DNA from 3 places in the Glutamicibacter sp. NPDC087583 genome. Region 1 is predicted to be linked to each of the others. Evidence: riboswitches for the same ligand, from Rfam matches in the RefSeq annotation. Region 1 holds a riboswitch; each other region holds the start of a gene.
The links. Region 1 has a riboswitch for S-adenosylmethionine ahead of ACIOU9_RS15615 (O-acetylhomoserine aminocarboxypropyltransferase/cysteine synthase family protein). Riboswitches for the same ligand answer to the same signal wherever they lie in the genome.

Region 2: it holds a riboswitch for S-adenosylmethionine, as region 1 does, so the genes downstream of both, ACIOU9_RS08960 (hypothetical protein) here and ACIOU9_RS15615 (O-acetylhomoserine aminocarboxypropyltransferase/cysteine synthase family protein) in region 1, are expected to answer to the same signal.
Region 3: it holds a riboswitch for S-adenosylmethionine, as region 1 does, so the genes downstream of both, ACIOU9_RS12135 (flavin reductase family protein) here and ACIOU9_RS15615 (O-acetylhomoserine aminocarboxypropyltransferase/cysteine synthase family protein) in region 1, are expected to answer to the same signal.

Annotation. Positions count from the first base shown of each region.
Region 1 is NZ_JBIUWY010000007.1:83,098-87,540, forward strand. Features, by position in the region: gene ACIOU9_RS15610 (CoA-binding protein) at 438-932, opposite strand; gene ACIOU9_RS15615 (O-acetylhomoserine aminocarboxypropyltransferase/cysteine synthase family protein) at 932-2,305, opposite strand; SAM riboswitch class I at 2,421-2,515, opposite strand; gene ACIOU9_RS15620 (histidine phosphatase family protein) at 2,627-3,187, shown strand; gene ACIOU9_RS15625 (RNA polymerase sigma factor) at 3,304-3,801, shown strand; gene ACIOU9_RS15630 (methylated-DNA--[protein]-cysteine S-methyltransferase) at 3,798-4,427, shown strand.
Region 2 is NZ_JBIUWY010000002.1:605,461-609,903, reverse strand. Features, by position in the region: gene ACIOU9_RS08965 (VIT1/CCC1 transporter family protein) at 1-973, opposite strand, end outside; gene ACIOU9_RS08960 (hypothetical protein) at 1,028-1,294, opposite strand; SAM riboswitch class IV at 1,310-1,423, opposite strand; gene ACIOU9_RS08955 (DinB family protein) at 1,491-2,078, opposite strand; gene ACIOU9_RS08950 (helix-turn-helix domain-containing protein) at 2,212-2,778, shown strand; gene ACIOU9_RS08945 (hypothetical protein) at 2,915-3,331, shown strand; gene ACIOU9_RS08940 (APC family permease) at 3,438-4,443, shown strand, end outside.
Region 3 is NZ_JBIUWY010000004.1:133,388-137,830, forward strand. Features, by position in the region: gene ACIOU9_RS12130 (long-chain-fatty-acid--CoA ligase) at 1-1,363, opposite strand, end outside; SAM riboswitch class IV at 1,741-1,857, shown strand; gene ACIOU9_RS12135 (flavin reductase family protein) at 1,952-2,452, shown strand; gene dnaB (replicative DNA helicase) at 3,521-4,443, shown strand, end outside.

The sequences.
Region 1 (4,443 bases):
TGTCCCAAAAACTTGACCAGCTCAGGCGCAATGCTATTGCGAGATGCTGGAATGTTCTCGGGCCAGGGGAATTGAGTTTTCATATAGCAGTGCGGGCGGGATTTTTCTTCTTTCGTTCGCGCTCGTAGCGAATCGAAATCGATTCTCTCTGCCTGTTTTAGGGTTTGGGTCGTTTGGCCTTGCGTTGCAGTGCTGTGGTTTGCAGATTTTTCGATCTGTGATTGAACGCGTCGAGCACTTCGGGGCCACACCCACGGCATGCCGTGGGCCAATTGCGTCGACCATGGTTCGTTAGAGGTCTTGTTCTTCCTTCGGAATGCTCCGTGCAAAAGTTCAGCGTCGTTGACCAAACCGGCCGATTCCGGGGAATTGCCGCAGAAAAATGGGTGCATGCAACGCAATGTTGCATGCACCCATTTCCTGGAATCTTGGACTCCCTAGGCAAGTACCTGGCGCTTGGAAGAAATCACGCCGGTGTTGAATCCAGCCAGGCGCAGGCCGCCGTGGAAGCGCGCGTGCTCGATCTTCACGCAGCGGTCCATGACCACATTCATGCCCGCGGCCTCGGCGCGCTGGGCCACTTCCTCGTGCCAGGATCCCAGCTGCAGCCACAGTGTTTTCGCGCCTACGGCCAGAGCCTCGTCCAACACGGTAGGCAGGTCATCGTGCTTGCGGAAGACCTCCACCAGATCCGGGGTTTCCGGCAGATCGGCCAGCGACTTGTACACCGGCTGGCCCAGGATCTCATCGAGTACCGGGTTGATGAAGTACACCTTGTACTTGGAGGAGGAGAGCAGGTAGGTAGCCACGAAATAGCTGGCGCGCGATGGCTTGTTCGAGGCGCCGACAATGGCGATGGACTTGGTGTCGCGCAGGATCTCCAGGCGCTGTGCGGCTCCCGGGCCTTCCCAAGTGGTTTCAACGGCAGCCATTAGATTGCTCCCTTCGAAGCGGTTGGCAATGCGCAGGCGGAACCGTCATAGGCCGGTGCCTCGAACCCTGCGGCGGAACCGGCAATCACTTCCTGCGAAGCGGCCAGCGCCTGGTCCAGATCCCAGAGAATATCCTCGACATCTTCCAGCCCTACCGACAGTCGGATCAAATCTTCTGGCACGCCCGCGGAGACCAGCTGCTCGGCGCTCAGCTGCTGGTGGGTGGTGGAGGCCGGGTGCAGCACCAGGGTGCGGGCATCGCCGATGTTGGCCAGGTGGCTGGCCAGCTGCAGGGCCTCGATGAACTTCGAGCCGGCTTCGCGCCCGCCCTTGACCCCGAAGCTGAAGACCGAGCCGACGCCCATGGGCAGCAGCTCCTTGGCCTGCGCGTGCTGCGGGTGGGACTCCAGGCCCGCGTAGTTCACGTAGGTCACGCGCTCATCGGCCTGCAACCAGGCCGCGACCTGCTTCGCATTGGACAGGTGGTTGTCCATGCGCTGCGGCAAGGTCTCCAGGCCCTGGAGCAGCTGGAATGCGGACTGGGCCGGCAGGGCCGGTCCGAAGTCGCGCAGCTGCTCGCTGCGCAGCTTGGTCAGGAAGCCGTACTCGCCGAAGTTGTCCCACCAGGAGACGTTGCCGTAGCTGGCTACCGGTTCGGTCATGGTGGGGAACTTGCCGTTGCCCCAGTTGAACTTGCCCGACTCGATGACCACGCCGCCCAGGGTGGTGCCGTGCCCGCCGATGAACTTGGTAGCCGAGTGGATCACGATGTCCGCGCCGTGCTCGATAGGGCGCAGGATGTACGGGGGAGTGAGCGTCGAATCGACCACCAGCGGGAGATTGTGGCGGTGCGCCACCTCGGCCAGGCCCTTCAGGTCAGCGATGTCGCCGGACGGGTTGGCCACAACTTCGGTGTAGACGGCCTTGGTGTTCTCCTGGATCGCCGCTTCGAAGTCGGCGGGATCATTGGAGTCGATGAAAGTGGTGTTGATGCCGAAGCGGCGCAGCGAGACATCCAGCTGGGTGATGGTGCCGCCATAGAGCTTGGAGGATGCCACGATGTGGTCGCCTGCCTGGGCCAAGGCCGCGAAGGTGACGAATTCCGCGGCCATGCCCGAGCCGGTGGCTACCGCTCCGATGCCGCCTTCCAGCGAAGCCATGCGCTCTTCGAAAGCCGCCACGGTCGGGTTGCCGATACGCGAGTAGATGTTGCCGTACTTTTGCAGGGCAAAGAGGTTGGCCGCATCGTCAGCGTCCTTGAAAACGAACGAAGTGGTCTGGTAGATCGGCACTGCGCGTGAGCCGTGCTCGGCATCGGGGGTGCCTCCGGCATGCAATGCGCGGGTGCGGAAACCAAACTTGTGATCTGCCATGGTGGCTTACGACTCCTTGTCGACTGGGGTTTCGCGTGCACCGCAGGGCGGGCCGCGATCGAGGCAGGAATCCCGGAATCAATGTCGCTTCCTGCCGTGGTCCAACGGGTAAGCGGCTGCATCGTTTCTGGCGGTAGCACCGTATCCACCGGATGTGGCAGGTTGCTGCGGCGTCATCGAACCAGATCTCTCAGCCGCTCGGGATGGTGTAATAATCTTCGCAACATGACCGTTCGTGACCCAACTATGAGTCGTAACGTTGCGTATTGGAGCTGATATCGGAGATTCTTCGATACCTGTTGCCCCGGTTAGGCTGGATTCATGGATACTTCTCTGGCATTGGTTCGACACGGGCAGACAGACTGGAACCTTGCAGGACGCTTGCAGGGACGAACCGATATTCCGTTGAACGATACCGGGCGCGAACAGGCTCGCGAGGTCGGACGCAGGCTCATCGGCCAGAATTGGTCGCTGGTACTTGCTTCACCCTTGGAACGTGCCCAGGAAACTGCCGCGCTGATTGCCCAGCAGATCGGGGCTGAGACGGGGAACGCTGTTCCGGAACTCATTGAACGCGGCTTCGGCCCGCTGGAAGGCCGGATCATGGCCGAGGTCAGCGAAGCGGAATCGGCTGCTGCCAAGGACCTGCGTGAGCCGCGTGCCCAGATCTTGAGCCGTGCAGTGCCAGCGCTGCTGGACTTGGCCAGCAGGCATGCCGGGCGCAAGGTCATGATTGTCAGCCATGGGGCCACCATGCGCACCATCCGCGACGCATTGGCCGGAACCACGGATCCCCAAGGCGTGGAAAATGGCGAAATGCTCCACTTGGACTTGATCCGCCTTGAGCAGATCGCCAGCGAATTGGATCTGGTGGCATTCTAGGAATCCATGGGGTCTCTGCGAGAAGTAAATTTTTTTTCGTTCACGCCTCACAAAATGGTCTCCTCGTACGTTTACATGGTGAGAAGCCATGAAGGCGCAAGAATTCCAGGAGAGCCATGCAAGCACCGTTCGAGCGGATAGTCCAGGACTATGGACTGAACGTCCTGCGCGTTTGCCGTGCCCTGCTTGATGAGCATCGCGCGCAAGACGCCTGGTCCGAAACGTTCCTTGCCGCGCTCAAGGCGTACCCGCAACTGCCGGAGGACGCCAATGTCCTGGCATGGCTAGTGCGTATTGCCCGGAACAAAGCCATTGACGAGTTGCGCAGGAACAAGCCGGAAATCCTCATCGGCCAAGACGTGGACAGCCTGGCCCCATCAGCCCAACGGCCGGATCTGCAGTTGGAAAACCTGCAGCTGTGGCATGAGGTGAACCAGCTTCCTGGCACGCAGCGGCAGGTGGTGGCCTACCGCTACCTGGGCGGAATGAGCTACGCGCAAATTGCCGGAATCCTTTCCGGCACCGAAGCTGCCGCCCGGCGTTCGGGCGCCGATGGGATCAAGAATCTGCGGGCCCGGATGGATGACCAAGAACTATGGCGGGAGCAGCCATGAACGGAAAAAATTATCGGCAGCAGGCTACGGCCGCTGAAGCGCAAGTCCTCGACTCGCTGCAGGACCGGCTCGTTGAACGGGCCCGTGCACGGGAACTTGTTGATGTTGCCTATCGCGTGGTCGATAGCCCCGTGGGGGCCTTGCTGCTGGCCAGTACCGATGCCGGGCTGGTCCGGGTCGCTTTTGAATCCGAAGGCCATGACCGGATTCTGGAGGTGCTCTCGGAAAGGCTCAGCCCGCGGATCCTGCGCGACAAGTCGAGCTTGGATAGTGCCGTCCGGCAACTGGATGAGTATTTCGCGGGCCAACGGCATGGCTTCGATCTTCCGGTGGACTTGCAGCTCTCCACCGAGTTCCGCCGCCAGGTGCAGCTGGAACTGGGTCATATCGATTACGGGCGTACCCTGAGCTACGCCCAGCTGGCGCAGCAGATCGGCAAGCCGAAGGCGGTGCGGGCCGTCGGTTCAGCCTGCGCCACCAACCCGATTCCCATCGTGCTGCCCTGCCATCGGGTGCTGCGCACCGATGGTTCATTGGGCGGCTACCTGGGAGGCTTGGAAGCCAAGTCCGAGCTGCTGAAGCTGGAGAACCCGGACTTCGCCAGCGGCGCCGCGACGCTGTTCTGACGGGCAGTTCCCGCAT
Region 2 (4,443 bases), on a different contig from region 1:
TGATCATCAGGGCCACGCCTACCAGGACTACCGAGACGAGGATCGCGGTCATGCCGGAGAGCCCAAGGATATAAGGCAGGATCGGCACGACCGCGCCGGAAGCGAAAAGGATGAACGAGGTGGCCGCCGCGCCGGTGGCCGACCCCAGTTCCTGGTGCTCCTTCTCGAGTTCTTCGCCGCGGCCTTCCGGGTTCAACGAGAAGTCGGGGTTGCAATCGCAGGTGAACAGGCCCATGCGTTCTGCGGCCCGGTGCGCTGCATCTTCATCGCTCATGCCGCGGGCCTTGTAGATCAGCACCAGCTCGTTGGCGTCCAGATCGAGGTTCGGGGCGGCGGTCAGCGTGACCTGGGTTGGTCGCGAGGCGGTCAGCAGCTCGCGCTGGGAACGCACCGAGACGTATTCGCCAGCTGCCATGGACAGTGCGCCGGCCAGCAAACCGGCAACACCGGAGAACAGCACGAAGGTCGCTGAAACACCGGTCGCACCGATACCCATGATCAACGCCAGGTTGGAAACCAGCCCGTCGTTGGCGCCGAAGACCGCAGCGCGGAAGTTGCCCGAAAGGCGCGCACGGCCTGCTGTAGCCAGCGCCCGGACGACCTCTTCGTGGACCTGTTCGTCGGCCGCCATCTGCGCGGTGGCGTCCTTGTCGTCGCGGTAGGGCGAACTGCTTTCGGAGCGCTGGGCCATGGCCAGCACGAAGACCGAACCGAAATGCAATGCCAGGAAACGCAGCATGGTGCGTCGCAGCGACGGGCGGACTTCCTTGAAATGCTCGCCGAGCAGGACGCGCCAGTGGGATTCGTGGCGGGCTTCCGCCTCTGCAAGGCCCAGCAGGATTTGCCGTTCTTGACCGGTTTTCTTTTCCGCGAGGGCCCTGTAGATGGAGCCTTCGGCGACTTCATCTGCGAGATACTTGCGCCATCGCTGGATCTGCGCTTTGGTAGGTTCGGTTTCTGGGTGCTGTGGCATCGCGACGATGACTCTCCTGGAACATGGATTTTCCAATGAAACCCGTGGATCGGATCAACCACCCAGTTTAGTCAGGGCTCCTGCACTTGGGAATTTGGCAAGGCTAAAAGCAATTCTCTTGCCCGCGGGATTTCCGGCTACCGGCAGCACCAGCTGCAATTCAGAAGTGGCCGGATCATAGGTCGGCCTGCGGGCGCAACGGGCAATGAGCCGTTCAAGCCTGAGCGGATCTGCAACGTAGCGGGTGCGCCAGCGCCCCTCGGCCTTGAACTGCACTTGGCCGGTCTGGCGGTCGATGACGGGCAGAATCGGATATGCCATGGAGGTCAACTCTCTTGCGAGCTCTTGCCCGTGCACCTGTTGATGCGCGGACCGCTTCCTCATCCGAACCACCCATGAACTTGGGGTTGGTGCGCGGCCAGTCGGAGCTTGGCGCCGCGTCTCGTGAAGCAACATTTCCGATGGTACCGCCGGCGGTAGGGCCCGGTGAAGTCCGAATGCGTAATATGACTGCGGCTCAGCTGCCCGGGGCAAAGGCATTGGCCAGTTGCTGCAGCTTCTCGCGTTGTTCGGCCCATTGCCCCGCGGTGTAGCCGGGCAGCAGATCCAGTTGCGCGGTCCAGCCAGCACGGCCATCGAGCTGCTCGCGGATAATATCCAGATGCCCTGCATGCCGGGAGGTTTCGGCGAGCGCATGGATGAGCAGGTGGTCCAAGGTGGTTTTGCCAGCTGGCCCCCACCACGGTACCTCTACGGGACAGTCCAGGGGCAGATCGCTGATGGCTTCATCGGCGAAGGCGATGGCTTTCCGATACAGGCCGATCAGCTGTTGCGCATCCATATCTGCTGGCGGGAGGAAATCCGCGTCGGGATCATGCGGCGCAATGAATTCGCGAACGTAGCGGTCATCGGCCCTGCGCTTGAGGCAGGTGCCGAAATATTCGTATTCATTGATCGCCAAATGGTGCAGTACTCCCAGGATATGGGTGCCTGTAGGGGTGAGCGGAGTGCGTGCCAGGTGTTCGGCGAGGCCTTCTGCCTTGTAGATCGCATTCTCGCGCGCGTCGTTCAGGTACCCGCAGAGCTTGTCCTTGGTGCTGTCCATGGGCAGAGTCTAGTGAGCGCTGCAGTCTCGCGGTAGAGGGCGCGGTGTGTTTACCATTGGTAAACTTGCCCCGCAGGCCTTGAAGCCAAAGTGGTTGCGGTTGTTGCTGCAGAAAACGTCGAGGAGCCAAACGATGAAAACCTTGCCAGTTGAACCAACCGGTGCCGCGATCAATATCGGTGCGAGGCTGCGCGGGGTGCGCCAGACCCAGCGTATGACCATTGACCAGGTCGCCGAGCTATCCGGACTGACCAAGGGTTTCCTCTCGCGTGTGGAGCGCGACCTGACCAGCCCTTCGGTTTCCACTCTTTTGCGGTTGTGCGAAGTGCTGGGCATGGAGGTCGGTACCCTCTTCGAGGTTCCTGAAACGAAACTGGTCCGACTGGAGCAGGCACCCCGTGTTTCCCTGGGCGGTGACGGCATCACGGAGCAGCTGGTCACGCCGCGCAGCGAGAAGCGGGTGCAGATGATTCGCGCCGAGATTGCGCCCAAGGGCACCGGTGAAGCGGAGCTGTATTCGGTGGATTGCGAGCTGGAAGTGCTGCACGTGATCGCTGGAAAATTCATCCTGGTATTGCCTGATCAGCGCGTAGAACTCGAAGCAGGCGATACGATCACCTTCCCCGGGCGTGAACCGCATAGCTGGGAAAACGATTCTGATGAGGTTGCCGTGGTTACCTGGACGCTGATCCTCTCATGACGCCAATCCCTTGCGCTTGCTGCCATGGCACGGCATGCGCAGTGCGGCTGCGCGTTCGTCTGCGGGGAGATGAACCGCGTATTCTAGGAACGATGCGTTGTTCCGGGCGCTCGGGACAATCAGTGATGGGAGAGGCGTGAGGACAGGCGAACCAACCGCTGCGCAAGATCAACTGCGCAGTATCAGCTGGTGGGCTTCGATACTTTTCGGCGTTCTTATTGGCACCACCTTGACCTGGATCCGCACCCAACGCAATTTCTTCTTCATTGGCGCCGCGATTCTGGCCGTCGTCATTGTCACCATTGGCGTGCGGACGATTCGCCGACGGGCACGCTTCCCGGTGATGGCGCAGGCGCGCACCTCGTGGGCGTATGTGCTGTGGACAGGTGTCCTGCTGGTCCTGGCCGGACCGATCCAGCTGGTGTACGTAGCTGATGACCTTTCCGAACTGACTATCAAATCGCTGGTCATGTCCGCAGGCTTCTGCCTGGGCATTCACGAGGTCGACCGCGCGCTGGTGAAAGCCAGCAAGAAGCGCTCCGGCGAGGCCTAGCCTCCCGATTTGGGCAAAATAGCCTGAAATGTAGTCAAAACATCCAATACCCTTAAGCGCGTTTTTGCATAGTGTGATCCTGACCAACTTTCCAGAAGGGGTTGCCATGTCAGGAAAAACCGCGAAGAACCACACCGCAGAACCAGGCCTCAAGCAGGTCCTCGGCCGCTGGGACGCCTTGGCCATAGGCGTGGGCGCGATGATCGGCTTTGGCTGGGTCGTGCTCACCGGCGACTGGATCACCACCGCCGGCCCGTTCGGAGCCACGCTGGCCATGCTGGTTGGCGGTGGCATCATGGCAGTAGTCGGCCTGACCTATGCCGAACTCGTTGCGGCCATGCCGAAAGCAGGCGGTGAGCACAACTACTTGCTGCGCGCCATGGGCGCCCGCTGGTCTTTTGCCGGTTCGTGGGCCATCGTCGGCGGCTACATCACGATCGTGGCCTTTGAAGCAGTGGCACTGCCCAAATCCGTGCTCTATCTCTTCCCGGAGCTTTCGCAGATCAGATTATGGGAGATCGCTGGCTCAGAGGTCTACCTGACTTGGGCGCTGGTCGGTGTCGCCGGTGCGATAGCGATCACCTGGATTAACATCCGGGGCATCAAGACCGCCGGTGTAGTGCAGACCTTCGTGGTGCTCTTCCTCTTCGTCATCGGCGCAATGCTGCTTGCTGGCGCATTCACCGGAGGCGAGAGCAGGAATATGGAACCATTCTTCGAAAACGGGGTGGCCGGCTTCTTCGGCGTGATGATCGTGGTGCCGTTCATGTTCGTCGGCTTCGACGTGATCCCGCAGTCCGCCGAGGAATGCGACATCGCCCCGCGAAAAATTGGCAAGTATGTGGTGATTTCGGTGCTGATCGCCACCGCCTGGTATGTGGGGATCATCCTGGCCACCGCCTCGGGAATGGGCGCTTCGGCGCTCGCCGGATCCGAACTTGCCACTGCCGACGCGATGGGGGCACTGTTCAATTCCGAAATCATGTCAAAGGTGCTGATCGCCGGCGGCATTGCCGGCATCCTCACCTCGTGGAATTCGTTGCTGATGGGTGCTTCGCGGCTGATGTACGCGATGGCCAGTTCCGGGATGCTGCCACGCTGGTTTGCCTACC
Region 3 (4,443 bases), on a different contig from region 1:
GCACCTCAGGGTGCGAGGCCAGCGCCTGCTCCACCTCGATGGTGGAGATGTTCTCGCCGCCGGAAATGATGATGTCCTTGGCCCGGTCGCGCACCTGGATGTAGCCATCCGGGTGCATGACACCCAGATCGCCGGTGTGGAACCAGCCGCCATGGAAAGCTTGGGTAGTGGCCGCTTCATCGCGGTAGTAGCCGATCATGACGTTATTGCCGCGCAGCACGATTTCGCCCATGGTCTGTCCATCCGCCGGGACATCGTTCATGTTCTCGTCAACAATGCGTGCGGACTCGGCGGTAATCATGCCAACGCCTTGGCGGGCGAGCTTCGCGGCCCGGTCCGGGCCATCGAGGGCATCCCACTCATCCTGGTACTCGCACACCGTGTACGGTCCGTATACCTCGGTGAGGCCATATACATGGACTACCTCGATGCCCAGCTTCTGCAGCTTGGAGATGATTGCCGGGGACGGGGGAGCTCCTGCGGTGGTGATGCGCAGTGGCGCATCGAGCTGGTGGGCGCGGGTGGAGTCGGCGATGATGGAGCAGACGGTCGGAGCGCCGCACAAGTGGGTGGTTCCAAGATTCTCGATGGCATCCCAAACGGAATCTTCGCGCACGCCGCGCAGGCACAGGTGGGTTCCTCCCGCTGCGGTGACGGCCCATGGAGTGCACCAGCCGTTGCAGTGGAACATCGGCAGGGTCCACAAGTAGCGGGTCTTGGCCGTGAAGCCCTGGTGGTGCGCTTCGCCCAACGAGTTCAGGTAGCTGCCGCGGTGCGAGTAGAGCACGCCCTTCGGCTTGCCGGTGGTGCCCGACGTGTAATTGAGAGTGATCGGAGCCCGCTCATCGGCGATGGCGTAGGGAAGTCTTTCATCCGAGGCTTGTGCGATTAGCTCGTCCAAGGTGGCGTCCACGGGCACGTCCGGACGTTCTCCGGCGTACTGGTCATCGGTGATCTCGATGAGCGCCTCCAGCGTTGGGTTCTCGCGGCGCAGGGTCTTCGTGTTCTCCAACAGCTCTGTGTCGGCAAGCATCAGCTTGGCAGCAGAATGATCAATGATGTATTGCAGCTCGTGGGCCGAGAGTCGGGTGTTCAGGGCAACGAGGACTGCGCCTGACAGCGGTACGGCGTAATGCGCCATGAGCATTTCGGGAGTATTCGGTGCCAGCACGGCCACGCGGTCGCCCGGCTCAATGCGAGCCTTCAGCGCCTGGGCAAAGCGGTGCACCCGTGCTTCGAATTCTTCATAGGAGAAGATGCGAGTTCCATGGATGACGGCGGTCTTCTTCGGATAGGCCTCGACTGTGCGTTCCAAGAAACGCAGTGGGGTCAATTCTGAATGGTTGGCCTGAATCTCTACCATGGTGTGGCTATTCCTCAATCGTCATCGATGGTTACGGAGAACAATAAGCAGGAGTGTGACTCAATGCACTCCATGACCAATAGTGGCATGAACCTCAGCGTCATGCCGGGAAACCAAGTTTCATTACGGTGGGCGGTAGGGGATTCGCGCCAGGGCCCCGAGCCCAGGGGAGGCGTTAGTGTTCTGCCGAATCAAGGGCGGCGGAAGCCTGCTGCGATCATGGGGGCCGAGGGGTTCAAGAAGCGCGGCGCATAGCGAATAAAAGGCTGCCCAAGGACTTCTGGTGGGGCCCTGGATCGAATATTGCGTCGAATATTGCGATTTGCGAAGTGAAATGTTTGACGGCTGTTCGTCATGAGCCATATCGTTTTAAACAGAATCAAGAGCATCAGCTATAAGCCCTGGCTTGCTGATCGGCAACCCTCTCAACGGTAGTGGGGTGCTCCAGGTGAGGATTCGGTTCCACGCAAAATGTGCTGGAACAAGTACCGCACACGGCGCGGAACTTCAGCCCAAGCGGCTTCGAGTAACGAGAAGCCAATGCTTGCAGGCTACTGCGCGGTGGGCAAGACCCAAAGGAATCGAGCCATGTCATTGAATCTTGAACTTGACCCGTTGACCCTGCGCAAGGTTTTCGCTCAGCATCCATCAGGGGTAGCCGCCCTCTGTGCAGAACTGGATGGCGTGAAGACGGGACTTGTCGCTTCATCGTTTACCGTGGGAGTTTCCCTCGAACCTGCACTGGTGATGTTCGCCGTGCAGAAGTCCTCGAACACTTGGCCAAAGCTGCGCGAAGCTGGCCGCATTGGCGTCTCGGTGCTGAGCGAACGCAATGATGGTGTCTGCGCTCAGATTGCCTCGAAAAATGGCGACCGGTTCCGCGGAATCGATACCTATTCCTCGGATCAGGGCGCGCTCTTCGTCAACGACTCAACGTTGTGGTTGGAGACTTCGATCTACAACGAGGTCGAAGCGGGGGATCACTGGGTAGTCCTGATGGAAGTCCACGGGCACCGCACCTCCGAGCACTCGCCACAGATCTTCCATGATTCGCGGTTCCATTCGCTGCCGATTCCTGAGCTCGTATAAGCGCTTCGCATCTTCCAAAGCTCCGGCCAGATCAAAACATCGATCTGGCCGGAGCTTTTTGAATTCCGGTTAGGCGGGTTGAGCCGTTCCCCGCAGCCCTCGACACCGGCAATGCCCGTTCTCTCACGCCACCCAGAAGACGTGGCAAGATGGCTGGCAATCTCATGGCCTGCCTTCTTGGGCCAGCTGCCCCAGGCATTTGGCGATAACCTCGTCATCAAAGTATCTGTCGCGAGAAACCTTGAACTCGCCATATCCGCCACCCGTCTGGGCCGTCGAACAGAACCACGCAGATAGCTCATGGATCCTCGCTGCACGCTGGACCAGAGCGGCAGAGAATTGCCGGCAACCCTCGCATGGGGCTTCCGAGCCATGCAAAGGCTGCGCATCACAAATGAAACCGGCGCTTTATGGCGTCTTCACTGGCGCGCGTCGCGGACGCGAAGTGGCGAGAGTGCGCCGGCAGCCCAGTCGCTGATCCAGGTTCGCCCGCCGAGTCGTTGCACACATTAAGTTATCCACCGCCCCCGAACGCAGAAACCCTAGCCGATTGTGGACTACTGGAAGATCCGGCCTTGCTGGCGAATTTAATCCACGGTGACTTAGGGTTTTGTAAATTCACCAGTATCCACAAGGTTATCCACAAAACTGTGGACAAGACGTGGGCAAATGTGTACAAAGGCTGAAAAACCCCGGGAACTGGGCGATTAAGGGTGTTGATAACCTTGGGTCGGTTGGCGTGAGCTTCAATGAATTAAGTTTCTGTCCACAGGTGTGCGAATACAAACAACCAAGTCAACAGATATTAATGATACGTAGAGTGGGGTAATCCACAGAGTTCTCCCCAGACTGTGAACAGGGAAGTCCACAGGTAGAGGAGTGTTATCCACATATTCTGTGGATAATGAGGTTTACGCCTGTTAATAACAGCCCTAGTGTTGGGTTCGGGAGAGAAATATCCACAGGCGCCTGACATCCAAATGTCCGTATCGACTGACACGATGAAGCGTTGCCATGAGGCAAGGATAATTTTTCCCAGCGGGTCAATAGGGGATGGAAGTGTCTGCAATGAGTGCTGAGCCGGTTTACGAAGGACGAGATTCCGACGCAGGGCGCAAGCCGCCACAGGATATCGAGGCCGAGATGTCGGTCCTCGGTGGCATGATGCTCTCCAAGGACGCCATTGCTGACGTCGTTGAATCCATTCGCGGCACCGACTTCTACCGTCCCTCCCACGAATCGATTTACGAGGCGATTGTCGACCTCTACGGTCGTGGCGAACCAGCCGATGCGGTCACCGTAGCCGACTTGCTGACCAAGCGCGGCGAAATCTCGCGCATTGGTGGCGCCGCCTACCTTCACAATCTCATCCAGCAGGTTCCAACTGCAGCCAACGCCGGGTACTACGCAGAAATTGTGCGCGAACGCGCCGTGCTGCGCCGATTGGTTGACGCTGGAACGCGTATTGTCCAGATGGGCTACTCGCCAGATGGTGAAGTTGACGCAATCGTCAACGAAGCCCAGGCAGAGGTCTACAAGGTGGCCGAGAACCGCAGCAGTGAAGACTACGTGCGACTTTCGGACATCATCGAAGACACCGTTGATGAAATCGAGAACGCGGCCAACGCGGGCGATGGCATTACCGGTGTGCCCACCGGATTCTATGAATTCGACGAGCTGACCCAGGGCCTGAAGGGCGGCCAGATGATCATCATCGCCGCCCGTCCTGCGGTGGGCAAGTCAACCTTCGCGCTGGACTTCGCCCGTTCTGCTGCCATCAAGCACAATATGGCCACCGTGTTCTTCTCCTTGGAAATGGGCCGCAATGAAATTGCGATGCGCCTGCTCTCGGCCGAAGCATCCATCCAGCTCCAGGATCTGCGCAAGGGCTCGGTGGAAGACGCACAGTGGACCAAGATCGCCACGACCATGGGCCGGCTGAACGAAGCCCCGTTGTTCATTGATGATTCGCCGAACATGTCCATGATGGA